DNA from 3 places in the Clostridium ljungdahlii DSM 13528 genome. Region 2 is predicted to be linked to each of the others. Evidence: predicted binding sites of a transcription regulator. Region 2 holds the regulator's gene; each other region holds the start of a gene.

Region 1 (10,301 bases), 580 kb from region 2:
TCCCCGGTTATCATAACTACCCCTATGCCAGATTTTTTACACTCATCTATAGATTTTTTTACATTTTCTCTAGGAGGATCTATCATTCCCACAAGACCCACAAAGGTCAATCCACTTTCCATTGAATCAATTTGAATTTTAGGTGAATCTATAACTTTAAAAGCAACTGACAAAACCCTAAGTGCTTCATTTGACATAGAATTTGCTGCATTAAGTACATTTGACTTTAATTCTTCTGTAAAAGGGACAGCCTCTCCCTTCAGATATATATTTTCACAAATTTTAATTAAATTATCTACTGCACCTTTCGTAATTATACGATACTTATTCCCATATTTATTTAAAGTAGTCATAAGTTTTCTGTCTGAATCAAAAGGTATTTCATTTACCCTACTGTGTTCCTTGTTTTCATCAGATTTAAATACATTGAATTTAACACCCATTTCTAAAAGTGCAATTTCAGTAGGATCTCCAGTCTTAGAACTTTCTGAATAAGTAGCATCATTACAAAGTACCATATTTTCTACAAGTTCTTTATGTATATTATTTTTTAAATCAACAGCCGAAATGTTATTTAAAATATTGTCTGCATAAAACTTTGTAACAGTCATCTTATTCTGTGTCAAAGTCCCTGTCTTATCTGAACATATTATATTTACAGAACCGAGTGTTTCTATAGCTGGGAGTTTTCTAATTATTGCATTTTTACCTATCATCCTCTGTACTCCTACTGCAAGCACTATAGTAACCATAGCTGGCAAACCTTCAGGAATAGCAGCTACAGCTAAACTTATAGCCGTTAAAAACATCTCAAATAAATCTCTCTTTTGAATCAATGATGTTATAAACATAAGTACACATATAATAATAACTACAAAGCCAAGCATTTTGCCAAGCTGACCTAACTTTCTCTGCAGTGGAGTTAAATTTTTTTCATCATTATCTAACATTTTGGCTATTTTACCTATTTCAGTATTCATGCCAGTTGCTACAGCCACACCTATACCTCTTCCATAAGTGGCTAGGGTGGACATAAATGCCATATTTTTTTGATCTCCAAGAGCTATATCCTGATCTTCTAAAATATCTTCTACATACTTATCAGAAGGCACAGATTCTCCTGTTAATGCAGATTCCTCTATTTTCAAATTTCCGGTTTCAACAAGTCTTAAATCACAAGGAACGTACTTACCCGCATCTAATATGATTATATCTCCTACTACTATATTTTCAGAAGAAATTTCTATAACTTCTCCATTTCTTTTAACCAATGCTTTGGGTACTGAAAGTTTTTTTAGAGAATCCAATGCTTTTTCAGCTTTTGATTCTTGAATTAAACCTATCACTGCATTTAATACAACTACAACCATTATTATGATTGCATCACTTATTTCACCAAGTGCAGCTGAAACCACTGCCGCTGCAACCAATATATATATAAGTACATCATTTACTTGTTCAAGTAAAAGCTTTAAAATTGATTTCTTCTTTTTTTCAATTAGCTTATTTTCTCCATATTTTTTTATTCTAACTGAAGCTTCCTCAGATGTTAACCCATTTATCACATCTGTAGCAAATTCTTTTGTTATTTCTTCAATACTTTTTTTGTACCACATAAAATCCCCTGCCTTTCATTCTATTTTTTGAATTCACCGCAATCTTATACACATTAAATAATTATTGTTGTCACAAAATGATACTCTGCAGGATAATATATGTTTATATATTATCAAAATCAAAAAATATGTATTTTAATTTAATTTTAAATACAATTAACTATATTTTTTACAAAATATTATATATAATAGATATATAACTCGACTTTCGCAAGTTACGAATTAATAATGAAAAATTAATAGTAATGGAGGATTATTATGGAAATTTCTAGAATTGGTGTAACTTCTAAACCTTCTTCAAGTAATAAAAATATATCTGTTAAAAAAGACTTTTCCCAGAGTTTTAATTCACAAATGGAGAAAAAGTCAGAGCAGGAACTTAAAAATATGTTTGATAGTATAAAAAAGAAAGGAAACAGACTTGCCATAACAAAGTGCTATTCAGATGTAAGATCTTATAAAAAAATGATAAAAGAATACCTTGAATCCGTCTTAAGTTACATGTATAGCGTAAAAAAGGATATAAGCTTCTGGCAAACTCAATATTTCATAACTGTAGATACTATAGATAGTAAATTAGAGGATCTAACTAATATGCTCATGAGTGAACAAAAAGATAACTTAAACGTAGCAGCTACTATAGACGATATAAGCGGTCTTTTAGTAGATATATATAAATAAGGGCTTATTTATATAACTGAGGCTAACAAAAGAATTTCTTCATTATCATTATATATTTTGGGAAATTGGGTTATTGGAAGTGGATTAGTACCTTTTCCAACTTCTATAGTAAATCCAGGTCTGCCATGGCTTTTTATGAACCAATCCTTATATCCTGAATAAGATGTTATTCCTGAAGTCTGTTCTAATCTATATCCACTTACCCTGGCAAACAATTCTCCTATCCTCCTTGATTCTGGAGGTGTAAGTGCATTGTACTGCCAGTAAATAACCTCACCCTGACTGTGATATGCCAAAACTAACCTAAAATTATGACTATTTGTAAATGCTACCATAGACCTAGTTTCAGGTTCTGATTCAGGATAAGGCCCTGAATACCTGGTAGGTCCTGGACCATATACACCATAACTGGGCTCTGCAGCTTTTGAAAACTCCCACCCTGCATTATAGTTATGATTAATATCTACTCCTCTATTGTTAGCTTGCCAATCCTTAGAAAAATCAGTTTTTCCTTTATTCCACCTTATAAGTTCATTATAAAACGGATTACTTCTCTGTAATCCATTTAAAACTAAATCCACGCCATCTGGATTTACCATTGGAACTATATATATACTACTTCTCCTCCATATATCAGCAGGGCTATAACCTCTTATATTTCTGCCCTCTGCGTAAGCTTTTGCAAAGTTTTCTATAAACTTCATTAAAAGTGGGGTGGTAATCCATTCCAAACTATGATGAGATCCATTATAAGATACCTCATTAGGACCCACTCCAAGTCTCACATAGTAAATCTTCCTTCCAAGCACACTTTGTCCTGCATTTCCTATAATTATAAAAGGATATCTAGCTTCTAGTCCCACTAAATCTTGTTCCAATATATCATAAGTGTAATTTATATTTGTATCAACTACGTCTATATCATAAGGCACCTTAAGTATTGTTCCCGGGATCAACCCTAATGCATGTACTTGTGGATTAGCTACTGTTATTTTGTAAACTTGAGTTTTATATTCTTGGGCTATATTATACAATGTGTCCCCTGGCTTTACAATATAAGTATTATAACCAAGTATAAAATCTCGTAAAACCCTATACGTATTAGAACCTATTATGCCATCAGGAGCTAATCCATTATTTTTTTGAAAATTTTTAACTGCTTGCTCTGTTTCTCTGCCATATATCCCATCTATGGTATTTAAATTGTATCCTATTTTCCTCAGCACAGCCTGTATTTTCATGACCTGAGTGCCTCTGGAGCCCAGTTTAAATATTGGCATATGAATTCCCCTAAATATTATTACTATATTATTTTTATGCAAACTTTATAAATATGTGATTAATGTATTGTTTTCTAATATTCACTATAATTTTTAGCCCTTTCAATATAGTCTTCTGCTGACCGTCTAAGAGACTTCTTTTCTTCCAAAGTAAGTCTCCTAATTACCTTTGCAGGTGAACCCATACATAACACCCCTGAAGGTATTTTTTTATTTTTAGTTACCAAACTTCCTGCTCCTATGATGCTCTCGGAACCAATTTCCGCATTATCTAAAATTATAGATCCCATACCAATTAAAGAATTATCTCCAATTTTGGCTCCATGTATCACTGCATTATGACCAACAGTAACATATTCTCCTATCTCTGCTGGGCTTTTTTCACCAGTATGAACAGTGCAGTTATCCTGTATGTTACTTCCTTTTCCTACATATATATTACTTACGTCACCTCTAAGTACAGCCCCAAACCATACGTTTGCATCTTCACAAAGTTTAACTTTTCCTATAACTTCTGCATTATCTACTACAAAACAGCTTTTATCTATATCTGGTATGTAATGTTCAAATTTTCTTATCATATAATTTACTCTCCTTAAGAATTTAATATTTGAAAACCTATATTTAAATTATAAATCATTATAGTTGCAAAATAAAAACATATGAAGAAAAAAAACTATATTATTTTAAAAATATGCTAAAATATAATACATATCATGAATTGAGTTTTTCTAAAATATATCATATAATATAATGACACTATATATGGTATTTATGTAATCTTATTTACACTATATATAGTATCTTTATTTAATTATGCTTATGGAAACTAACAATTTCATATAACACTTTAATTAAAAAACCCTTAAATATTATTAGGAGGTAGGCCAATTGGACTGCGTAAAAGACTTGTTTAAAAGATACTTTACAAAATCTCTTAAACAAAACAATAATAAAACAGTATATGATTTATTTAAATGGAAAAAAGTTGACGTGTTCTTAAAAGATCATAAAACAGGAAAAGTATTAGTTGATATGAAGAATCTAGAATTTCCTGAAAATTACTCTCAAAATGCTTGCGATATAATAGCTTCTAAATATTTTAGAAAAGCTGGAGTTCCCGGAGAAAATGGTTATGAAAATAGTATGAAATCTGTAACTCACAGGATGGTAAATTTCTGGTGTGAATCACTAAAAGATGAAGGACTTATAAAAACAGAAGATGAGTCTTCTATTTTTTATGATGAATGTGCATATGCTCTCTTAAATCAGATGTGTGCTCCTAATTCTCCTCAATGGTTTAATACAGGTCTTAAATTATCTTATGACATATGTGGTGCTAAACAGGGAAATTACTACTTCGATGAAAACCTCAATAAAGTAGTAGAGTCTAAAGATAATTATACAAGGACTCAGGCTTCTGCTTGCTTTATACTTTCTATTGAAGATAAACTTCTAGGATCACATTCCATATCAAATCAATTTGTCACAGAGACAAAATTATTTAAGGGAGGTTCTGGAACTGGCACTAATTTTTCTACTATAAGAGCAAAAGGTGAAAAATTATCTGGTGGAGGATCTTCTTCCGGACTTATGAGTTTTTTAAAAGCATTGGATAAAAATGCAGGAGCTATTAAATCTGGTGGTACTACAAGAAGGGCTGCAAAAATGGTATGCCTTGATGTAGACCATCCCGAAATAATGGACTTTATAAACTGGAAATCCAAAGAAGAAGACAAAGTAAGAGCTCTTGGTAAAATGGGATATGATACAGATATCGATGGTGAAGCTTACGAAACTGTATCTGGTCAAAACAGCAATAATTCAGTAAGATTTTCCGATGAATTTATGAATAAGGTAAGCAAATTAGAACAAAACCCAGATGATACCATTGAGCTTATTGGTCGAACTGACCCAAAGCTTAATAGGATAGAAAAAATAAAAAACATATGGGATGCCTTTAATAATTCTGCCTGGAAATGTGCTGATCCTGCACCTCAGTTCAGTACTACATTTAATGCCTGGCACACCTGTCCTGCAGGTGAAGATGGCAAACTAAATGCTCCTTATAACAGGATAAATTCTACAAACCCCTGCGGAGAATATGCTTTTTTGGATGATACTTCCTGTAACCTTGCTTCTATAAATATATACAAGTTCTATAATATAACCAATAACACTTTTGACATAGAAGGATATTTGCACATAATAGATCTTGTTCAGCTTATTCTTGAATCTTCAATACACTGGGGACAATTTCCTACAGAAGATATAGCTAGAAAAACTTATCTTTTTAGAACCACAGGACTTGGTATATCAAATATAGCTTCGTTATTTATGGTTATGGGGTATCCTTACGATTCAGATGAGGCTAGAACTTTAGCTGCATCACTTGTTGGAATACTTACAGGTGAGTCTTATTACGTATCTTCTCTTATGGCAAAAGAAATAGGTCCATTTAAAAAGTTTGAAATAAATAAGCCCTATATGATGAGAGTTTTAAGAAATCATGCCAGAGCAGCCTCTGTAGATATAGAGTCTCTCCAAGCAATTCTAGGGAATAACTTTTCAAATGAATTTGAAGATCTAAATTATGTTCCGTTAAAAGTAAAACACAGCGTTTTAAAAAAGGAAGGACTTTCTTACATAGGAAAGACTTTAAAAGATTGCTGGATAAATGCACTTAAAAGTGGTATCAAATTTGGATACAGAAATGCCCAAGTTTCAGTTATAGCACCTACAGGAACCATATCCTTCGCCATGGACTGTGGAGCTACTTCAATAGAACCATTTTTCAGTCACATTGTTTATAAGAAGTTATCTGGAGGAGGATTTATGACTATTATAAATCCTGTAATAACCATTGCCCTTAAAAACCTAGGCTATACCTCTGAACAAATAGAAGACATACTGTCCTATGTACTTGAAAAGGAAAATGTATCTGAAAATGACTATACTTATGAAAAAATACTGGATGGCAAAATAGAAGGTGCACCTCACTTAAAAGATGAACACCTAAGCATATTTGATACTTCAAATAAATGCGGCAGCGGCGAAAGATATATTGATCCTATGGGACATGTAAAGATGGTAGCTTCTTTGACCCCTCTTATATCGGGTTCCGTATCTAAAACTGTAAACTTGCCTAAAACTGCTTCAGTACAAGATTTTAAAGATGTTGTTCTTACCTCTTGGAAACTAGGAGTTAAAGGCATTACCCTTTATAGGGATTCTTCTAAAGCTGCTCAGCCTTTAAATACCACTTTGTCAGATTCCAATGATATAAATATCGAAGATTTTACCTATAACCAACTTTTATCAAAGGTAAAGGAACTACAAAAAGGAATAAAGTATTCAAAGCGAGATAAAATTATTGGAATTCGTAAAGGAACTACGCACCCTGCTCAAATAGATGACGTTAAAATATACACTACAGTAAACAGAAATTCTAATGATGAAATATCTGAAATATATATAACTACAGATAGAGAGGGTACTATAATAATGGGGCTTCTAAATTCCCTGTCTAAAGCAATATCCGTTATGCTGCAATACCATGTTCCACCTCAGGATATATCACGAATGCTCAGGGGACAAAAATATGAGCCTTATGGATTTGTTCAGAAGCATCCCTACATAAAATATGTATCCTCAATTTCAGACCTTATAAGTAAAGTAATTGATATAGAACTGGGGGATTTTTCAAGGTGTCAAGTTAAACCTGAAAATTACGATAAAGACAGCTTAGTTTTAGGCAATTCTTCACCTGAATTAAACACCATAAAAACTAATGGAAATGAGACAAAAATAAAAAAAATAGATGGTGAAAAAGTTTATGGTACAGTATGTCCTACTTGTTCAAGCACTAGAATGGTGAGAAATGGCACCTGCATGGTATGTCTTGACTGCGGTTCTACTACAGGATGCAGTTGATTGGGTAAAGTAGTTGGTTCACAGTTTAAAAAAATTACAAAACAATTTAATTGGAAGTTGAGTTAATAAATATAAATTTAATTAGGTGGGTGTTAAATTTGAAAAAAATACTACATGTAATAGCTCAAAGGCCTGAAAAAACAGGCAGTGGTACATATCTTCAAGCTTTAATAGAGCAGGGAGATAAAAAAGGTTATTCTCAAGCTGTAATAGCAGGTATCCCTGCAGATGAATTTAACATACACTTTAAAGAAAATGTTAAGTTTTATCCTGTAGTTTTCCAAACAGAAAAGCTTCCTTTTCCCGTAGTAGGTATGACAGATATAATGCCTTATAAAAGTACTATGTATAGAAAATTAGATAATGATATGCTAATCAAATGGAAAAATGCCTTTTCTGAAGTTCTTACAAAATCAGTAGCAGAATTTAGACCTGATATAATAATAACTCACCATTTGTGGATACTTTCCGCAATGGTGAAAGAAATGTTTCCACTTATAAAAACAATAGCAATATGTCATGGTACAGACTTAAGGCAAATGGATTTAGCTCCTAATTTTAATAATTATGTATCCAAATATTGCAGAAAAATAGACAATATAGCTGCTCTGCATGAAGATCAAAAAAATGAGATAATAAAAAAATATCAAATAGACAAAAATAAAATTACTGTGGTTGGAGTTGGTTTTAATCCAAACATTTTCTATACTAATGATACTGAAAAAAACATGGATAAGATAAAACTTATTTATGCCGGGAAATTAAATTTTGCAAAAGGAATTCCATCCCTTATAAAATCTTATAATAAACTAGATATAGATAGAAATTCTATAGAACTCATTTTAGCAGGCTCTGGCACAGGCAGCCAATTTAAAGCCATTGAAAAAATGGCTGAAGAAAGCAGATTAAGAATAATATTAAAAGGTTCGATTTCTCAAAAAGAATTATCAAAGCTCTTTAGAGAAAGTCATCTTTTTGTATTTCCATCCTTTTTTGAAGGGCTCCCTTTAGTATTAACTGAAGCCCTTGCATCTGGCATGTTAATAGTAACTACAAACTTGCCTGGTGTCAAAGATTTTTTTGGAGATTACATTAACAAAAAAGGTTTAATAGAATATGTTAAAATGCCTTCTCTGAAAAGTTTAGATGAACCTTTTGAAGAAGACTTACCTAACTTTGAAAAGGAATTTTCCAAGGCTATAGAAAATCAATTAGAAAAAATTAAAAATAAATACTATAAAAAAGACCCAAAAGTAAAAGAAGTCATAGACAATATGTCTTGGAAAGGTGTTTTTAATAAAATAGAAAATTTGTTTTAATTCATAATTTACTTCAACATTGCTCATTGTATACAACTTATTTTTTATACAATGGGTTTATTTTTTATATTGCTCATCAAATAAAAATAAGCTCTAGATACTTAGAGACAAGTATTTAAAGCTTATTTTAGATAACAATTTTAAAATATATTTTCGTCAGTCTATGCTATGATTGAAAGATTAAACACTTAATCATTAGAAGAAAAAAGCATAAAAATTTTAACTAAATTTTAGAATCTCTCTTATTCCTTCCAATACCTGTCGTACAGGCTATTCATGTGTTTAGGCATTTTTTTCATTGCCTCTTCACCATCACAACTTTCAATGGATTTAACAATCTCCATATGTTCACTTACATTGATATCCCTGTATTCCAGTCTAGTAACAGTTCTGTCACGAAGGAAAATCCACATTTTATGCTCTTTCATCACATTGTTTATATCATTGGTAAATTTGATAAACAAATCATTATGAGAAGCTTTTGATATCTCAACGTGTAATTTTTTATCTGTTTCCGGATTGTATATGCCCTCATTTGCTTCTTCTTCAAACTTATTTTCAATCTTACGTATGTTCTCAATCTCCTGATCCGTAGCCCTTTCAGCTGCAAATTTAGCAATTATAGGAATTTTCATTTTAGCTAAAATACCAAAATAAATTTTGTGAAATACTAACTATATTATCCGTATTAATTAGTGATAAGATAATACGAAAGGAGTTAAAAATGAAAATTAACGATAAAAACTTTTTATTAGAACTTAAAAGAAAAAATCCTGCAGCCTTAGAATATATAATTAATATTTACTGTAATTTAGTTTTTAAAGTTGTACTAAATGTACTTGGAAACGATAATTATGAAAATGCAAAAGAATGTATTAATGATGTATATCTTTTAATATGGAATAAAAGTCACTTATATAATCCTGAAAAATCTTCATTTAAGAATTGGCTTTTAGCTGTAAGTAAATATAAGGCTATAGATTATAAAAGAAGCTTAGTTAAACAGGACAACCTTCAGATAGAAGAACAAATGTTAATCTCTAATACTGATATTGAAAATGAATATATATTGAGGGAAAAGAAAGAAGAATTAATAAAGCTTTTGCAATATGAACATAAGCTGGACAGAGAACTGTTTATACGAAAATACCTTTTGGATCAAGATATGGAAACCTTGTGTAAAAATTTTAATTTATCAAAAGGGGCTATCTACAATAGATTATGGCGCACTAAAAACTCGATTATAAGAAAATTACATATTTCAGGTGAAGTGGAGGTATCAAAATGAATTTAAATTTAAATGAAGATGATGTTTTAAAACTTTTAAATGATGTTAATATAAATGAAAATGAATTTAGCAGTGATGACCTCAATGAATTTGAAAAGAAAAAAATCTGTAAAGATATTATTAGTAAAGTAAAACCTAAGAAACCTAAAGGTAAAAAAAATTTTATTGCAGCAGCAATCATCTT
Region 2 (10,301 bases):
TCAATGTAAGAACTATAATAATTACTCCACAAAGCGTTGCAAATCCTCTTCCCATATACTCATTTTTTAGTTTATTCCAAAATGACTTCTTCTCCATATTCACCGACCTCAAATTTATATTTTTAATGGCCAACTGTTTTTCCAGCCAGCCATTAAAACCTTCCAAATTATTTTTCATTCATATCACTCATTGGTATATATCCAAGTTTCTTTATAGTATCTTTATTTTCATCGCTGAGTACATAATCTATATAAGTTTTTGCCAGTCCTTTTGCTTCCCCATTTGTATACATATGTTCAAAAGACCAGAAAGGATATTTTTTAGAAACTATATTTTCCGTTGAAGCTTCAACATTTTCTATTTTTAAAGCTTTAACATTACTTTTTACTGATCCTGTTAAATAAGAAAGAGCTAGATAACTTATAGAACCTTGAGTAGTTTTGATTGCACTTTCTACATTTCCATTAGAATCCTGGGTTGTTCCAAGTCCTTCCTTTTCATCCTTTCCACCCATTACCGTATCTTTAAATGTAGATCTTGTACCAGATGACTTTGTTCTGTTTATTACATTTATCTTCATGTCATCTCCCCCTACATCCTTCCAATTAGTAATTTGTCCTGTAAATATTTTTTGTATTTGATCTTTTGTTAAAGAATCAACCTTAACATTAGGATTTACTACTACTGCAAATCCTATTGCACATACCTTATGGTCTACTAACTGCTTTGCCTTACTTGCGTCTAATTTTGATTCTGCTGTTACGTCAGAATTTCCTATATCTGCGGTATGCTGCAATGCTAAATTCAAACCAGTACCGCTTCCTCCACCTTGAACATTTATAGTTGCCTTCGGATTTTTTCCAGAAAACGTCTTTCCGATCTGTTCTGCTAAAGGCTGAAGTGCAGTAGATCCTGCTAATGTTATAGCTCCTGTTACTTCCTGTTTAGATCCTTCTGATGTACCTCCAGAACTACTTTGATTTTTGCTTCCACCGCATCCAACAAATGCTCCCGCAACTACAGTAATAGTCATAGCTGCTATAAGAGCTCTTAAGCCTTTTTTCTTCATAATATTAGACCTCCTTAAAATTTGATTCCTAACAATAATATTGCATCAAACACCTACTACTTACATTGTTTATAATATTCCTCAAAGATTAATCCTTTATTACATGTATGTTAATTAAAATTAACATCCGCACTTATTTCTTTAAGTACAGATGTTAATTTTACATTTATTATATATTTTCATTTTTACTATTAGCATCCAACGGAATTTTAACTGTAAATTTACTTCCCTTTCCAACTTCACTTTGAAGATCTATAGTTCCACTGAGGCCTAAAACTATATGTTTTACTATAGCAAGTCCGAGTCCTGTTCCACCCTGATTTCTTGATCTAGCTTTATCAACTCTATAAAATCTTTCAAAAAGTCTACTTTGATGTTCTTTTGAAATTCCTACCCCATTATCCTCTACCCATAAAACACAATTATTATCTTGAAGCATTGTTCCAATTTTTACTGTGCCACCATTGTTAGTATATTTTATTGAATTGTCCATGAGATTTATTGCCATCTGCTTAAATCTGTCTGCATCAGCCCATATGCTAGGTACCTTATCCCCTATTTTCTCTATCTTAATATTCTTTTTATATGCTGCGGTTTTCATCATACAGCAAACATCTTTTACTATGTCGTCTATTTTTACTTCTTCTACCTTATCTATACTATTACTTTCTATATGAGAAAGAGTTAATATATCATTTATCAACCTGGTAAGTCTATCTGCCTCATCATTTATTATGTTTAAAAATTTATTTTTATTTTCAACATCATCTACATACTTTAAAGTTTCTGCAAATCCTTTTATGGAAGTAAGAGGAGTTTTTAATTCATGCGAAACATTGGCCACAAATTGAGATCTCATATTTTCCAACTTTTTTATATCCGTTATATCTTGAATTACTGCCACTTTACCTATTTTTTTACTGCTATTTATGATATAGGCTGTTTTTATCCTTAATTCTCTCTCTCTTGGCCATAGTATTTTGATTTCTCTGTAGTCATCCTCCATACTTTTAAATACATCCTCTAGTTCAAAATCCCTTATATTATCTATCAAACTTTCACCTATTATATCTTTTTTTATACCAAATATCTTTTTTGCATAGGGATTTATCATTATAATATTGTACTTAGTATCAACAGCTATTACACCACTGTCCATACTTTTAAGTATTGCCTCTAGTTTATTTTGCTTATCTAGAGAATCCTTTAGGGTAATTTGAAGAGCATCTGCCATATAATTAAATGTATTTGCCAATTCCCCTATTTCATCTTTAGAATTAATTCTTACTCTTTTATCCAATTCTCCACTTGCTATACTAGCTGTAGTATACTGAAGCTTTTTTATAGGGCCTACTATGGACTTTGAAAGCTTTAAGGCAAATACTATAGAAACAAGTATAGAGAAAAGAGTTATAATTATATAATATTTAAAATAATCATCCTCAAATCCCTTAATTGTCTGCATGGTAAATGCACTTCTTACTACATATCCATCTTTAAATATAGTAGCAAAATAAAGTGTTTTTTTACCCGTGGTATCACTAACTCTTATATCATAACCAGTCCCACTTTTTCTTGCTTCTTGAATTTCCTTTCTGTGATTGTGATTATTCATATCTTTTTCTACTGCCACAGAATCGCTTATTACTTTACCATTCCTGTCTATTAAAGTTTCTCTTATAAGGTTATTTTCAAATTGTTTTTTAAAAAAACTTCCCTGGTTATCTATATTTTCATTTTTCAGTACATTTATTATAATCTGGTTATTCACTTTTAAAGTTTGTTTCATATTCTCAATATATTCATGATTTTCAATTACTATAAATAATATAGTTGTTATAAGCATACTAAATATAAGAGTGCAAAGCATAGAAAGCGTTAATCTTTTTTTCATTTTTTTCACCAACTACTCTTCTGAGTTAAATCTGTAACCAATGCCACGAATAGTTTCAATATACTTAGGTTTTTTATCGAAATCCTCTATTTTTTGTCTTAAATGCCTTATGTGTACATCCACTGTTCTAGTTTCTCCAACATATTCATATCCCCATATTTTATCTAATAAAAAATCTCTAGTCATTACTCTTCCCCTATTTTTTATAAGCATTTTTAGGAGTTCAAATTCTTTTAAGGTTAATTCTACCTTTTCTCCATTTTTAATGACTTCATGTTTATCAAAATCTATGCTTACCTGTCCAAATACGTAGCATTTGTCTACAGGTTTTAATGCAGTTCTCCTGAGTACAGCTTTAACCCTAGCAACCAATTCCCTTATAGAAAAAGGCTTTGTCATATAATCATCCGCTCCAAGTTCTAATCCTAGCACTTTATCAAATTCCTCTCCTCTTGCAGTTATCATTATTACAGGAATAAAAGATATAGCATTGTCCCTTCTTATTTCTTTGCACACATCATATCCATCCATTCCAGGCAGCATTACATCCAGTAAAATTAACTGAGGCATCTCTTCCTTTACAATTTTCAATGCATCTATCCCATTTCCTGCTACAATAGTCTTATATCCATTTTTCTCAAGATTAAATTTAATAAGTTCACAAATATGTTCTTCATCATCTACTATCAATATCTTTTCTTGTAACATAATAATCCCCCATTTTTATTTTAGATAAATAAATGAAAACATTCTTCCATAGTCTTTATCTTTTCTATAAGAATGCATTTCATATTCAGTATTACAATAGGTACATATATCTAAATATTTTATATTTTCACTTTCTATTTCTCTGTCCTGAAGTTGATATAATATACATTTTTTTAGATCAAGATTTCTATTTCTAAATACATCCTTAAATCTATAAAAATCAGAGTTCTTAAATTTATCCATTACTTCTTCCCCAACTTCATAACAACAGCTGTGAATATGTGGTCCTACACATACTATTATATCTTTAGATTCACTATTGAAATTCCTTTCAAGTTTTTCAATAGTTTTAGAAAGAATACAAGCTAAAGTACCTTTCCATCCACTATGGACTGCCGCTATAACCTTATTTTTTTTATCATATAAAAGTATTGGAATACAATCAGCATTAAAAACTCCTACAGCTGTGTTACTCTCATTTGTAATTATTCCATCTGCATTCTCTTCATCTTTACCTGTATAAATTATGCTCCGACACCCATGAACTTGATTCAAATATCCCACAGTTTTCAAATTAAACCATCTTTTTAAACTTTTAATATTTTCCTTTCCAGAATCTGTGGACTTATTAAAACTCAAATCATTTTTGGCTGTTGAAAATATTGCCTCTGCACCTGGCAAATCTATTTTTATAAATTCATAACCTTCTACTGCAATTTTCTCCATATTAATCCTCCATCTAGAATTTATTTCAGAATTAAAAACATATTTAAAATTATCTTAAATATATTTTAACATTGTTTTTTTAATTGATGGGATTATAAATATCTTTTAACTTTAATTTAACATAAAATAAATGGTATGCTTAAAGCATACCATTTATTTATTTGAAATAAGATTTTTTATTTCCTGCATAAAAGTATTTATATCCTTAAATTGTCTGTAAACAGACGCAAACCTGACATAAGATACTTCATCCACCTTTTTTAAATTCTCCATAATAATTTCCCCTATCTCCGAGGAACTTATTTCTGTAATCATATTATTATTTATCTTTTTCTCTACTTCATCGGTTATATTTTCAATTTGTTTTCTTGAAACAGGACGTTTTTCACAAGCTTTTATTAATCCATTTAATATTTTAGTCCTGTCAAAATATTCTCTATTCATATTTTTCTTTACAACTAAAATGGGTACATTTTCAATTTTTTCATAAGTGGTATATCTTTTATTACACCTTAAACATTCTCTTCTTCTTCGTATAGCCATATTGTCATCTGTAGATCTAGAATCCACTACTTTAGTTTCATTGTATCCACAATAAGGGCATTTCACTTTAATTCACGTCCTTCATATAAGATAGTATACATATTATAATTATATACTTATTTTGTGGAAACTTCTACTCCTCTACAAGATTTTTCCCATCGACTAAAATTACATCTACACCTATTTTTTTTACATTATCCCAGGGTATTTCTATATCTTCATTTTTCCCAAATAATGATATTTTAAAAGTTTGAGATGGTAAAATAATTGATATTATCTTATGCTCTTCACAATTTATCTTTAGATCTTTTATAAAACCTAATTTTGCACCCGTATTTATATCTATAATTTCCATATTTCTTAGATTAGTCAAAGAAAATAAATCTCCTTCTAACTCCATTTATGTACATCCCCCATTTTTATTATTTTCTAACTTAACTTTCACAGTTTAAAAACTTTGCTAAGCAAAGCTTCGCAAGTTAAGAATTAATAATGAAGAATTAATAGTGAAGGATGGTTTTTTGTAGTGTAACGGAAAAAATCCACATTAACTATTAATTTTTAATTCTTAACTATCAACTAAAAAAATTATGCCGCAATTTTTTTATATTAAGTCAAAATTTCATATGTGTGAAAGTTGAGTTTCTAATTATTATAAATTAAACATTATACCTATTTATATATATTTTCGCATATGCCTTAAGGCAGTTTTCTCTAACCTAGATACCTGCGCTTGTGATATACCTATTTCATCTGCTACTTCCATCTGAGTCCGTCCATCAAAAAATCTTAAATTAAGTATCAATTTCTCCCTGTCATTTAATTTTTTCATGGCTTCTTTTATCGATATGTTTTCCAACCAGTTTTCATCCAAATTTTTAGTATCACTTATTTGATCCATTACATAAATTGCATCACCCCCATCATGATATATGGGTTCAAACAGGGAAACTGGATCCTGAATGGCATCCAATGCAAATACCACTTCCTCTCTTGGTATATTTAATTCTTCCGCTATTTGTGATATAGTTGGTTCTTTATTATTTTCCCTTATTAATTTATCTCTAACTTGAAGTGCTTTATAAGCAATATCTCTAAGAGATCTGCTTACCCTTATGGAATTGTTATCCCTTAAGTATCTTCTTATTTCTCCTATAATCATAGGTACAGCATAAGTTGAAAATTTAACATTTTGACTTAAATCAAAGTTGTCAATGGCTTTTATAAGCCCTATACATCCTACTTGAAATAGATCATCTACATTTTCTCCCCTGTTATTAAACCTCTGTATTACACTTAACACCAATCGTAAATTACCCTTTATAAACTTTTCTCTAGATTCATTATCTCCCTGCTGCATCTTTATTAAAAGTTCTTTCATTTCTTTTCCCTTGAGAACTGGCAATTTTGATGTATTTACGCCACAAATTTCTACTTTATTAATTATCATGTAATCAGCCCCTTTAGAATATATAGCATTTTAAGTATTTACTAAGAAGCTGAGTTTTATACTAAAGACAACCCTATAACATTTTATTTATTTCTTTTCTAAGTCTCTTTATTATTCTCTTTTCTAACCTTGATATATAAGACTGTGATATTCCAAGTAAGTCTGCAACCTCTTTCTGAGTTTTTTCACTTTTGCCATTTAATCCAAACCTTAGATTAACTATCTCCTTTTCCCTGTCACTCAATTTTTTCATAGCTAGCATTAGAAGCTGCTTATCCACTTCATCTTCTATAAAATTGTATACTACGTCATTGTCCGTTCCTAAAATATCAGAAAGTAATAATTCATTTCCATCCCAATCTATGTTGAGTGGTTCATAAAAAGAAATTTCTGCCTTTGTTTTACTATTTCTTCTCAGATACATGAGTATTTCATTTTCTATGCATCTAGAAGCATAAGTAGCTAATTTTATTTTTTTTTCAGGATTAAATGTATTTACTGCTTTTATAAGTCCTATGGTACCTACTGATACTAAATCTTCCACATTTACACCTGTATTTTCAAACTTTCTAGCTATATAAACTACCAATCGCAAATTTCTTTCTATAAGAGTAGATCTTACCTTCTCATCTCCAGAAACTAACTTCAAAACCAAATCCTCTTCTTCTTTTTTGCTAAGTGGAGGTGGTAGTACATCATTTCCCCCTATATAATATATGTTTTTTATTGCAAATTTAAATTTTGTAAGTATTCTGTTCAACAATATTTTTAACCTAAGCATAATCATAGCCTCCATCATTTAATTTCCTTTTACATCAAGTGATTTTTAGACTCAAATAGGGGTTACTTGTGAGAAATATTCTTTCTCCATCTGAGTCTTATTAACAGTGTTCTTAGTGTCTTTAGCACTTATAATGCGTTATCCTTTAGTAGAAAATCTTATCCATGGGCGTATCAGCCGTTATACACCTACCGTCTATATCACTCCCCTAGAAAGAAGTGCATGATAATCGTCAAATTTACTCAATTTATCCTTGCAAATAGCAATTATAACTTCTCTATTTTTAGTTTCTTGTCCAAAGTCTATTTTTACTACATCTGGCTTAAAGCCCTGAAGCTTGCCACACTTGCCATTTATAACTCTATAAGGTATATAAAACTTATCCATTTCTTCTAGATTTATATTTTGAAATACAGACTTCTCAACTATCACTACTGGCAAATTGGTAGCTGGCTCCCTAAGCTCGTTCCCGGTATCTAAAAAAGCCCTTACACTCTTACTTTTGTCTTTAAATACAATATCCACATTATAAATCAATTTAAACATCTTGTTCCTATCTTTAACATAAATTACCAATCTATCAATTATTATGTACAACACCATGATAGAAATAAAAAGCCATTCATAAGGGAAATTAATTATCATATAATCTCCTGTATAGGAGCAATTACTATATTCCACAAACATACAAATACCTGCCAGCAGCATAGAATACAAAATAAATACAGCTGAAATTTTAAAATTACATATAAATCCCCTATTACCGAAAGAAATATAAATTAGCATAGCTGCTACTAAAATTTTAAAATAGAAAGCAGAAAATATATTTAAGACTGGATAAATTAATGTAACCGTATAACCGCTTCCTATGGCCGCAGCTAAAATCATAAATTTAAGTTTTATCTTTAACTTAAGAGTTCTTCCTGTAATATATAATAAAAAAAAGTTTACTATAAAGTTTATTAAAATTAGCAAGTCTGCATATACTACCAATTGTAAGCTCACCTCCAGCTTTATTTCCTGTATTTACCTTTATTATATACTTATATATTTCAAAATTTTGTCATTTCTTAATCATATATAATATTTTTATTTTCTATATTATGCCATAAAATCTTTTTTTAGTACTATTTAAAGTCATTTGTATTGCATAAAGTTAGACAATAAAAAATCCGTGTATAGTTTAAACTATACACGGATTTTTTCTACTTTCTCTGTCTTCTTAGGAAAGCTGGTACTTCCAAATTATTTTCATCAATTTTCTCATATTCTACAGAAGCTGCTGCTTCATCCTCATTATTCATCATACTTCGTCTTGAAGATTTGATATCGGATTTTGTTTCCCTCTTAACTTCATCCTTTCCCGTTTCAAAACCTGTAGCTATTACAGTAATTCTTATTTCATCTTTTATTTCCTCATCTATAACAGCTCCAAATATTATGTTTGCATCAGGATCTGCTGCATCTTGAACTATCTCCGCAGCTTCATTTATTTCTAAAAGCCCTAGGTCCTGTCCACCTGTTATATTCAAAAGTACTCCAGTAGCCCCTACTATGGAAGTTTCAAGAAGTGGACTTGATATTGCCTGTTTTGCTGCATCCTGTGCCCTATTATCACCATTTCCCTTACCTACACCCATATGTGCAAGACCCTTGTCTATCATAATTGTTCTAACATCTGCAAAGTCTAAATTTACAAGTCCAGGTATAGTAATTAAATCTGATATACCTTGAACGCCTTGTCTTAATACATCATCTGCAAGTCTAAAGGATTCCATTAAAGTTGTCTTTTTATCCACCACAGAAAGTAACCTTTCATTTGGTATTGTAACCAAAGTATCAACTTTATCCTTCAAATCCTTTATTCCCATTTCTGCATGAAGCATTCTCTTTCTTCCTTCAAAAGGAAAAGGTTTAGTAACCACACCCACAGTAAGTATACCCATTGATTTTGCAATTTCTGCGATTATAGGAGCTGCCCCTGTACCAGTTCCACCACCCATACCTGCTGTAATAAACACCATGTCCGCACCTTTTATAGCTTGAGATATTTCATCCTTATTTTCCTCTGCGGCCTTTTTCCCTATTTCAGGATTTGCCCCTGCACCAAGTCCTTTGGTAAGCTTATCACCTATTTGTATTTTTTGCGATGCTTGTGAAAGCATTAATGCTTGCTTATCTGTATTTATGGCTATAAATTCAACATTTTTTAATCCTTCTTTTATCATTCTATTTACAGCATTGTTTCCTCCGCCGCCGCATCCTATTACTTTTATCTGAGCAAATTGTTGAACATCAACATCAAAATCTAACACAATACCCTGCCTCCTTTATTAAAAAAAATCTGTAAAGAATTGTTTTATTCTTGATACAAAACTACTATCTTTATTTTTTTTACTTGTTTTTTGTTTTTTATCTGTTTCCTCATAATCACATATATCTTTATTTTTAATCGGATCCGTAAATGCTGCATTTTTAACTTTTATTGAATTTGAAACATCTTTTACTACTCCAACTGCTGTAGCATACATAGGACTAGCTGCTCCTATGTATTTTGGAATTCCAATTCTTACAAGCTTCTTCAACACATTTTCACCAAATTTTTCTATTCCATTTATAGCAGCCATTCCGCCTCCTACCATAACTACGCCCGAAAGTTTATCATAATACTCAGAATTTCTTATTTCCTTATCTATTATAGAAAATAATTCTTCTACTCTAGCTTGTATAATTTGAACTAAAATATTATAATCAACTTTTACTTTGTTATTATAATCAGCATCGACTTCTATCTTAAAGTTTTCTTCATCATGGTTTATTTCAAGACTTCCATATTTTATTTTGAGTTTTTCTGCCTCTGAAGCAGAAAGTTTTAAACAAACTCCAATATCATTTGTTATTATATTTCCACCTAAGCCTATAGTACTTATACTCCTCAAATTTCCACCCTCATAAATATAAATATTTATAGACTCTGCTCCTGCATCAACAAGAGCTACTCCCCGTTGAATTTCATCTTCTTTTAATACTACTTCAGATATAGCTATGGGTTGAAATACTACTCCTAAAACTTTTATTCCTGCTTTATTTACACTTTTAAAAATATTATTTACTATTGCTGACTGAGCC
Region 3 (10,301 bases), 1.2 Mb from region 2:
GAGTTGAAAAAAAACAATATAGTTGGAGTATTAAATTGTGGGTCTTCTATTGAAGGAGCTAGAGCATCTGTTAAATTAGCGGATAAACATGATATGTTTTATGCAGCAGTAGGAGTGCATCCTGAATATTCAGACATATTTACTGATGATATATTAGAAGAATTAAAAATTTTAGCTAAAAATAAAAAAGTAAAGGCAATTGGGGAGATAGGGCTTGACTATTATTACAAAGAAAATCCTCCGAAAGAAGTACAAAAAGCTGTATTTATAAAGCAGATGAAATTAGCGGATGAATTAAAATTACCAGTAATTATACACGATAGGGAAGCTCATGAAGATACTTTAAATATAGTAAAACAGTTTAAGAATGTTATTGGAGAAATACATTGTTTTTCTGGAAGTGTTGAAATTGCAAGGGAATTTTTAAAATTAGGATATTACATAGGATTTACAGGGGTAGTAACTTTCAAAAATGCAAAGAAAGCTGTTGAAGTTGCAAGGGAAGTACCCTTTGATAGAATTTTAGTTGAGACAGATTGTCCCTATATGGCTCCGGTTCCTTTTAGAGGAAAGAGAAATAGATCTGAATATATAAAATTTATTATAGCTAAAATAGCTGAAATCAAAGGCGTAGAGGATAGTAAAATAAGCCAATTAACAATTTTTAACATGAAACAGTTGCTTAATATGGTAAAATAGTGTAAAATTAAAGAGAGGTTTTATTAAATCTATTTTTAGTAATAAAAAAACATTTAACAGCATAATTTATATAATAGGCACTTTAAACCACCAAAAAATAGCATAGACTGTAAGTTGAGTAGGGAACTCTAATTAGTAGATTTAATGCGAGTTATTTACTCATGAAGTATAATATCGGAATCATAAATAATTATTTTATTTATAGTTTTATGCACAAGGCTGCATTTAACATTTTATAACAGTCTTAATGCAGAGTGATATTTGACATGATTTTGGGTTCCATTTATAATGGAGTATGTCGCTCTCGCCCAGAGGAGGTATTTTTATGGTGGAAAAGTTTAAGACTTACTTGAAAAAATATTTTCCAATTGGCCTTAGAGTAGAAATTATTGCAGTTGTAATTTTATCTGTTTTAATCGGAGTAATATTTAGTACAAGAAAGACAATAGTTGTTTCAGTAGATGGAAGAAGTAAGAAGATTACCACGTTTTGTAGTACCTATAGAAAAGTTCTCGATAATAGTGGAATTAGCATAGGGCCTAAGGATAAAGTGAAGCCTAGTCTAGACAGTAGGGTGGAGAATAACACCACGTTGAAAATCAAAAGAGTAGTAAAAGTTAAAGTAGAAGCTGACAATAAAAAGTTGAATTTAGAGTCTGCCGAGGATAATGTTGAAGATATGTTAAAGGCAGAAAAGATAGGAATTTCAAAACTTGATATAGTATATCCATCCAGGAAGCATGAGTTGAAAAAAGGAATGAATGTAGTAGTGACTAGGGTTAAAACAAAAGACATAAAAGAGGACAGACCTATAAACTATGACACAATTTTGAAAAGTGACGAGCAGGTTGAAAATGGAACTAAAAAGGTTGTGCAAGAAGGACAAAATGGAGAGAAGGAGACTGTGACTAGGGTTGTATACCAAAATGGTAAAGAGGTTTCGAAAAAAGTAATTAGCGAAATCATAAAAAAGCAGCCGGTACAAAAAGTTATAGCCATAGGAACATTGACTAATTATACTCCGTCTAGAGGAACTAATCTTAACTATGTTGAATCACTGCAAATGAGGGCAACTGCATATACTGCAGATTATGCCAGTACAGGTAAGAATCCTGGAGATCCAGCATTTGGTATAACTGCATCTGGCACTGTAGCCAGGAGAAATAATGGAGATTATAGCTCAGTAGCAGTTGATCCTAGAGTAATACCACTTGGTACGAAGCTTTATATAGAAGGTTATGGTTATGCTATAGCAGAAGATACAGGTGGAGCTATCAAGGGAAATAGATTAGATTTATTTTTTGATTCTAGCTCAGAAGTAGACAACTGGGGTGTAAGATGGGTTAATGTTTATGTAATTAGGTAGGAGCATATGCTCCTATTTTTTCTTTTAATTTTATGAAAATACTTTCGAGTATAAGTATAAGGTATCTATTATCTATAATAATAGATTTAATAAAATAGGAGGACATTTATGATTAAGGAAGTAATAGTGGTTGAAGGAAGAGATGATATAACTGCAGTTAAAAGGGCGGTTGATGCTCAACTTATAGCTGTAGGGGGTTTTGGAATAAATAAAAAAATTATAGATAAAATAAAAGAAGCTCAAAAAAGACAGGGCGTCATAGTGCTTACGGATCCGGATTTTGCAGGAAATAAAATAAGGCAGATTATATCTAAAAGGGTAAAGGGAATAAAGCATGCTTATATATCTCAGAAAGATGGTATAAAAAATGGAGATATTGGGGTTGAAAATGCTTCCCCAGAAACTATAATAAAGGCTTTAAAAAATGCCAAGTATGAGGTAAAGGAAAAAAGAGAGGAATTTGAAATAAGTGATATGGTGTTCTTTGGTTTGACAGGAAAATCAAATTCCAAGGCGAAGAGGGATATGATGGGAAAAGAACTTGGAATAGGATATTGTAATACTTCTCAGTTTTTAAATAGACTAAATGATTATGGAATAACAAAAGAGGAATTTAAAAAGGCTATAAGTAAAGTAAATAATATAATAGACAAGGAGAAGTACAATGAATGATTTATCTACTGCAGATGTAGTAAAAAAATATGGATTTAAATTTTCAAAAAGTTTAGGGCAAAATTTTTTAATAGACAATACAGTATTGGATGACATAGTAAATAGTGCTGATATAAGTAAAGAGGATTTTATTATAGAAATAGGACCTGGAGTGGGAACTTTAACAAGAGAACTTTTAAAAAAAGCAGGTAAAGTATGTGCTATTGAATTGGATTCAGATTTAATTCCAATTTTAAAGGAAGAACTAAAGGACTTTAAAAATTTTGAGTTGATACATAAAGATGCGCTTAAAATAGATTTTAATAAAATAATAGATGATGAAAAAAATGTGAAAATTGTTGCAAATTTACCTTACTATGTTACAACTCCTATTATTACACGACTGCTGAATGAAAACTACAATTTTAAAACTCTTACTATAATGATACAAAAAGAAGTGGGTGAGAGAATCTCATCAGAACCTAATTGCAAACAATATGGAGCACTTTCGATTCTAGTGCAATATTATTGCGATGTTGAAGTAATAAGAAAAGTAAGTCCTTTATCGTTTATTCCAAGGCCCAAAGTGGAATCTATAGTTATAAAGTTAACCAAACTTGATGAACCTAGAGTTAAGGTGAAAGATAAAAAATTATTTTTTAAGGTAGTAAGATGTTCATTTAATATGAGAAGAAAAACTCTCTGGAATGCTGTAAAGACCTTAAAAGTTCCTAAAGAAGATATGGAAGCTGCTTTTAAAAAAGCTGAAATTGATGAAAAGAGAAGGGGCGAAACGCTATCTATAGAAGAGTTTGGAAGACTATCTGATTGTATATATGACATATGTATACATTAAAATGCGACATGTTTTTGAAGATAAGTTAAAACTATTTGTTCACTTTTTGAAAGTTATCTCATATATTATAATGAATATAATATATGGAGGTATAGAAGTTGGCACAAAAAAAGAGTTATAGTAGATATTTTATAATATTACAAGAAGATGAAAAAGGATACTCTTTAGCTTCTGACAAAATTGCTTCAGGATATGCAAAGTTGGAGATGAAAAATGATAAGTGTAAAATATCTTATTATGTACAAAATTTAAAAAAAGAAAAAACACCCTATTACATGATGTTAATATGTAATAAAAAAGATATAAAAAATATAATCAAAATTGGTGAAATGAACATAGATGATTATGGAAGAGCAGATATAAGTTATGAATATGCTGCAAATGATGTAGCAGGAAGTGGTATAGCTATGGATAAGGTGTCAGGAGCTGCTATAGTGAGAATGGTGGATGATAACATAATATCTGTAATGAGCGGGTTTGCAAGTACGGAAATACCTGAGTGGAAAGCATTTCCCGTATCTCAAAATAAAAACAAAGATTTAGAAGAAACCGAAGTAAGTGAAATAGAAAAATCTGAAAAAACTGAAACAAAGAGTGTGTTTGATCAGTATGAGGATATTATAGAGAAAGCCAAAGAAGACGAAGAAGAAGTTAAAGAAAATATAGAAATAGAAGAAAAAGATTCGTATAGAGAAGAACAAGAAGAAGAGCAAGAGGAATCTGAGGAAGTTAATAAATCGGAAAGTGAAGAACAAAATAAGGAAGTTCAAGTAGATGCTGAAGTGATGGAAGAAGAGATTATCGAAGATAACTCAAAATCTAATGATACAGGAAAAAATGAAGACAGAAACATAAATTCTAAAGAAGATAGAAATAATGATAGCTCAATATATGTGGATAAATCCCGACTACGATGCCATAAAAAATTAAACTTAAATAGATGTCAGAGAGAATGTGAAAAAGATAATGTATCTAGAAGTTATCCTAAAGGTCCAGAAGGAAAGTTTTTTACACAACTTATGAGTGGCTTTAAAGAAATAAAAGATATAAATAAGGAATTAAAAAGGTGTGTATGGAATAAGGTACCTGTAAGTTCTATGGATGATATGTATAATATAACTGATTATAATAAATATTCTTATATATATTATCCTATGGTACAATATTATCCATATATAAAAAAATATAATTATTATCTAGCAGGTTATAAATGTGATAAAAATGACAGGGTAAAATATTTGATATATGGAATTCCGGGAACTAAAAGCAGAAAGGATCAACCTTATGGAGGAAAATCTGGATTTGTTACGTGGATACCCCTAAAGGATAAAGACACGATGGGCCATTGGCTTATGTTTTATGACTTTAGAGCAAATACTATAGTAATACCTGTTAGAAAGTAATATTGGTCACTTATTATGAGATTAATAGTAATAGATAAAAAAAAAATTGGGGTTACTATAATTATAATAGGACTTATGATAGTGCTTTTAGGACTTGAAAAAAATTTTGATATGAGGTTAAAGTTTACAGCTCTTATTCAAAATAATATGGAATCTCTTACTCAATATAAAGGTCTGGAAGGCAGGTTACTATATAAGCTGCCATCACGATGGACCTGTAGAAATCAGGACACATTTGGAGATGAAATATTATATCATAGTGATTTTAAGAGTGATGACAATGCCATAAATGGTTTTGTAGAAGTATGGAATTTAAAAGGTGACTTAAAATTATTTTTACAAAATAGCAAGAGTATATCCGAAAAACAAAATTTGTACAAAGAGTATTCTATAAAACAAATTTGTATGAATGGCAGAAAAGGATATTTACTTAAGTATACAATTACAAAGGAAATCGGAGATAGTTATAAGTGTATAGAATACTTTACAGAAGAAGGAAAACAATTTTGCAGATTTTCTTTTTTTGTAAAAGAATCAAATTTCAAAGAAAACATGCCTACTATATTTGAGGTTATTGTTAAAACTTTAGAATATAATTAGAAAATATAAGGTTTATCCCCTTCAGGTTTATTATATGAAAGGGGATTTTTTTATACTAATTATGGTATAATAATCATAGATTTCATTAAGATAGAAAGGGGTGAGAATCCCTCGCTGTATACTAGAATGTATTTGTAAATATAATTTTTACATATTAAATTCTTAAAAATTCTGCAGTGGGTGAAAACATTGGACAAGATTACCAAAAAAAGATTAAATATATTTATAATATCCTGCATTTTAATACCTGTAACCTTATTGTGTGGATGTAGTAAATTGGATCAATTAAAAGTTAAGGCAGGTTTAAAAAATTCAGATTTTGAATATATGAAACAGCAGGGAAAAGTTAAACAGATAATTATTCAAAATACAAGGGATCAGGGATTTAAATTTGTAGTTACTGATCAAAGTACCATTAAAAATTTGTACGATATACTATCTTCTGCTAAAAAAGTATCAAAAAAATCATCATTGGATCCTGATTATGTATTCGAAATAGATGAAGGAAACAATAAAGTTCACAAGTTTAGTTATATAGCAGGACTTGATAAGAAAGATTTAGGAAATCTCTATAGCAAAGGTCAAGTATATATAGTATCAAATAGAATAGACAACGATATGATAAATAATTTTTGGAATACAAGGATGCCGCCAAGTGACTTTAAATCTGTGTACTATGGGTCCATAATGGATACGTTAAATAAATATTTTAGTGAAAAGGATAAAACTAAGAAAATAGGAATAAATTTAAAAGATGATATAGAGGCACAAAGATTTATACTTTCCACTGAACAGGAAGAATTTAAATCGGATCTTACTAGTAAATTTAAAAATGCAAACATTGGAAATAATGATGAAGATAATTATGATGTATGGGTAACAATAAAGACAGAAGGCTATAAATCCACATTGTATAAAATGACTGTTACACTTTTTGATAGACAAAATCAAAGTGAGAAGGTTTATTATGTACAGGATACATACAGCAGTGGCGGATGGAACAAGAGCATATCGGAAAATAAGCCTAATGGTTTTTAAAAATATAGGAAATGTTGCTTAAAATTTAATGTGGATTAACTATATAAAAGGAGGAGAAATGATTTGAGTAATTGCGATGGTTGTTCAAGTAAATCAAAGTGCAGTAAAGAGGATAAAGGTGGATGTAAATACATATTGCCTAAGTATGGGAACGTAAAGCATATAATAGGTATTATGAGTGGAAAAGGTGGAGTAGGTAAGTCTACAGTTACGGGAATAATGGCATCAAAATTAAGAAACTCTGGATATAAGGTGGGAGTACTTGATGGAGATATAACAGGTCCATCTATGCCTAGATTTTTTGGAATAAACGATAAAAGGGCGGATATACTACAAGTGGGGGAAAGTGAAGAAATAAAGTTTTCTCCAGTAGAATCTTCTTCGGGAATAAAAGTTATATCCTTAAATCTTTTGACAGAAGAGGAAGAACAACCTGTTATATGGAGAGCACCTATGATAACAGGAGTGTTAAAACAGATGTATTCAGATACAAGTTGGGGAGAATTAGATTATTTGCTTATAGATATGCCTCCAGGTACTGGAGATGTAGCTCTTACTGTAATGCAGGAAATTCCAATGGAAGGTGTTATAATAGTATCTACTCCTCAGGATATGGTATCTATGATAGTAAAAAAGGTTGTTATAATGGCAGAAGACCTAAAGGTAAATATATTAGGTGTAGTAGAGAATATGTCCTATGTTAAATGTGGAAAATGTGGTGAAAAAGTAAGGCTATTTAGTGAAAATTCAGCGAAAGAACAAGCTGATTATCTTGGATTAGAACTTCTTGCTGAAATGCCCATAAATTCTGATTTGGTAAAAAATATGGAAGCTAAGAAGGCAGAAGAATACATATCAAAATCATTGGAATATAATGATTTACTTAATAACTTTATAAAAAAATTAAAGTAGAAATTATTATAATAAGCATTATTTTTGGGATAATATAAAGTGTACTTTAAAGTAACTAATTATATAGCGAGGAGTGAAAACTTGTTATTAATAACAGGGAAATAGTATGAAAGCTGTAGTTGATAAAGACACTTGTATAGGATGTGGGCTATGTCCAAGTATATGTCCGGAGGTTTTTCAGATGGATGATGACGAAAAAGCTAAGGCAATTGAAGATAATGTCCCAGGAGAAACAGAGGACGCTGCGAAAGATGCAGAGGACAGTTGTCCTGTTTGCGCTATTAAGGTAAATTAAGAAAAGGGGATTGTGTAAAAAATTACATAATCCCCTAAACTTTCAAAAACTATTTGTGATAAAAATGTACCACAGTTTTTCACACAGCATATCAATTAGGGTTAAAACAAAACTGGATGCTGTTTATACTTGTCATTTAATGTAACTTCAGATATTGGATGGATATTTATTCTATCACCTATTTTAGAATCGGGTGGTAAATGAGTAGCTCCCACATTAGCAGTAGTACCATCCTGAAAGCTTACAAGTGCGTCTGTAATATTCATATCAATTATTTTGCCGATCATGAAAGTCCTCCTAAAGATAAGATTATATATGTTATTTTTATCTGTATTTTTAAATATTATTCCTAGAAATTTTATCTTATAGGTATTTGATGCATTTCAATTAAAAAGTGTGCTTTATAGGTTTTTATAGGTTTAAAGTAAAAATAAAGCTCAATTTATAAATTGCTTTTTTATATATGGCAAGGTATAATAATCAAGTCGTTTATACAATATATAGTAGTTGGGAGGAAGGTATATGCTACATGTTGTGAAAAGAGATGGTAGAAGGGTTCCCTTTGATTCCATTAAGATAACCAATGCCATAAAAGGATCTTGTGATGAAATAGGTTTTGATTTAAAAGAAAGTGAATTTATTGATTTAACTCAAAAGGTCACAGAAAATATAGAAAATCTTAATCTTAAGGAAGTAAATGTAGAAGATATACAAAATATAGTTGAAGAAGTACTTATGAAGAAAGGCTATGTTAAAATTGGGCTAGCTTATTCAAATTATAGAAGAGAACGAAATGATATAAGAGAAATAAAGTCTGATCTTATGAAGGCTATTGATAAAATAGGAGTTCAAACAGACAGGGATAATGCAAATGTTGGAAATAACTTTAGTGCAAAGCTCTTGAGGATTGCCAGTGAGTCTAACAAGTGGCATAATTTAGCTACAATGCCTAAACATTTAGCTAAGGCTCATGAAAATGGTGATATATATTATCATGACTTAGATTCTTATAACTTAACTGTAAATTGTCTTCATATACCAACAAAGGAAATGCTTTTAGATGGATTTAATACAGGATATGGAAATATAAGGACTCCTAAGAGAATAGAATCTGCTGCAGAACTTTCTTGTATATTACTGCAGTCAGCACAAAATGATATGTTTGGTGGACAGTCTCACCCAGACTTTGATAATGATATGGCCATTTTTGTTGAACCTACAAGAAAGGAAATATTGAAGAACCTGAAGCAAATGGGAGTAGGAGAGGAAAAAATAAAAGATATTTCTGAAAAGAAATTAAGAAGAAGTATAGAACAGGCTATGCAGGGAATAATCTACAATCTTAATACCATGCACTCTAGGGCAGGATCACAGGTACCTTTTAGCTCACTAAATATAGGTATACCAACCTCAAAGGATGCAGCTCTTGTATGTGAGGTATTTTTGACGGAATATGAAAAAGGACTTGGAAGAGGAGAACAACCTATATTCCCTAATATAATATTTAGGGTTAAAAAAGGCGTAAATAAGAATCAGGAAGATCCTTATTATTATTTATTTAAAATTGCATGTAGGGTAGCTTCAAAGAGAATGAATCCTACTTTTATGAATTTAGATGCTGATTTTAATAAAGCATATTATGATAAAGGTGTAATACCTGCAACTATGGGATGCCGTACCTATGTCTGCTCAAATGTAAATGGAGATCCAGGGGTAAAGGGTAGAGGTAATATAGCTCCTGTTACTATTAATTTACCTAGGCTTGGAATTTTATCTAAGGGAAATGTAAGTAAATTTTTTGGATTATTACAAGGAAAGTTAGAGTTAGCAAGGGAATCTTTAATGCATAGATATGGTATTCTAAAGAGGCTCAGAGTTAAAGATTTACCTTTTGTAGCAGGTCAGAAACTTATGAAAGGTGCAGAGAACTTAAAGTCAGAAGATTCGATAGAACCAATATTGAAGCAGGGTACTTGGGCTATTGGGTTTATAGGACTTGCTGAAACATTAATTGCATTAACTGGGAAACATCATGGTGAGGATGAGAGTTCAAGGGAACTTGGGATAAAGATAATTACATATATAAGAAATTATACAGATAAACTTATAGAGGAAACACATTTAAATTGGAGCTGCTATGCTACACCAGCTGAAGGCTTAAGTGGAAAGTTTATAGTACATGATAAGAAGATATTTGGAGAAATACCTGGAGTTACAGACAAAGAGTATTATACTAATTCCTACCATATACCTGTAGGATATCCAATATCTATAAAAGACAAAATTGATATAGAGGCTCCTTATCACAAACTTTGTAATGGAGGTCACATAAGTTATATAGAAGTTGATGATTATCCATCGGAAGAGGTTGTTAAAAGTATAATTGACTATGCCTACGATAATACAAATATAAGTTATATAGGGATAAACTTTCACATAAGATATTGTAAAGAATGTGGAACCTATATGCACGGGGAAGAT

The links. The regulator NrdR, encoded in region 2, represses ribonucleotide reductase genes. The targets are predictions, from matches to a motif close to CACNANATNTNGTG.
Region 1: the regulator NrdR is predicted to act here: its motif matches at 4,367-4,380, upstream of CLJU_RS03365 (vitamin B12-dependent ribonucleotide reductase).
Region 3: the regulator NrdR is predicted to act here: its motif matches at 8,313-8,326, upstream of CLJU_RS00895 (anaerobic ribonucleoside triphosphate reductase).

The regions. Positions count from the first base shown of each region.
Region 1 is NC_014328.1:751,287-761,587, reverse strand. It holds gene CLJU_RS03385 (calcium-translocating P-type ATPase, PMCA-type) at 1-1,616, opposite strand, end outside; gene CLJU_RS03380 (YaaR family protein) at 1,875-2,297, shown strand; gene CLJU_RS03375 (M14 family metallopeptidase) at 2,306-3,577, opposite strand; gene CLJU_RS03370 (gamma carbonic anhydrase family protein) at 3,652-4,158, opposite strand; gene CLJU_RS03365 (vitamin B12-dependent ribonucleotide reductase) at 4,469-7,510, shown strand; gene CLJU_RS03360 (glycosyltransferase family 4 protein) at 7,600-8,829, shown strand; gene CLJU_RS03355 (FadR/GntR family transcriptional regulator) at 9,072-9,464, opposite strand; gene CLJU_RS03350 (sigma-70 family RNA polymerase sigma factor) at 9,554-10,117, shown strand; gene CLJU_RS03345 (hypothetical protein) at 10,114-10,301, shown strand, end outside.
Region 2 is NC_014328.1:1,330,421-1,340,721, reverse strand. It holds gene pstC (phosphate ABC transporter permease subunit PstC) at 1-97, opposite strand, end outside; gene CLJU_RS06080 (phosphate ABC transporter substrate-binding protein) at 168-1,070, opposite strand; gene pnpS (two-component system histidine kinase PnpS) at 1,240-2,964, opposite strand; gene CLJU_RS06070 (response regulator transcription factor) at 2,977-3,672, opposite strand; gene pgeF (peptidoglycan editing factor PgeF) at 3,688-4,398, opposite strand; gene nrdR (transcriptional regulator NrdR) at 4,552-5,007, opposite strand; gene CLJU_RS06055 (YlmC/YmxH family sporulation protein) at 5,075-5,341, opposite strand; gene sigG (RNA polymerase sporulation sigma factor SigG) at 5,618-6,391, opposite strand; gene sigE (RNA polymerase sporulation sigma factor SigE) at 6,465-7,172, opposite strand; gene spoIIGA (sigma-E processing peptidase SpoIIGA) at 7,368-8,165, opposite strand; gene ftsZ (cell division protein FtsZ) at 8,378-9,487, opposite strand; gene ftsA (cell division protein FtsA) at 9,506-10,301, opposite strand, start outside.
Region 3 is NC_014328.1:172,140-182,440, forward strand. It holds gene CLJU_RS00845 (TatD family hydrolase) at 1-699, shown strand, start outside; gene CLJU_RS00850 (3D domain-containing protein) at 1,025-2,065, shown strand; gene rnmV (ribonuclease M5) at 2,174-2,737, shown strand; gene rsmA (16S rRNA (adenine(1518)-N(6)/adenine(1519)-N(6))-dimethyltransferase RsmA) at 2,730-3,572, shown strand; gene CLJU_RS00865 (DUF7922 domain-containing protein) at 3,671-4,975, shown strand; gene CLJU_RS00870 (hypothetical protein) at 4,991-5,575, shown strand; gene CLJU_RS00875 (YhfM domain-containing protein) at 5,756-6,613, shown strand; gene CLJU_RS00880 (Mrp/NBP35 family ATP-binding protein) at 6,677-7,525, shown strand; gene CLJU_RS00885 (ferredoxin) at 7,632-7,820, shown strand; gene CLJU_RS00890 (hypothetical protein) at 7,922-8,107, opposite strand; gene CLJU_RS00895 (anaerobic ribonucleoside triphosphate reductase) at 8,343-10,301, shown strand, end outside.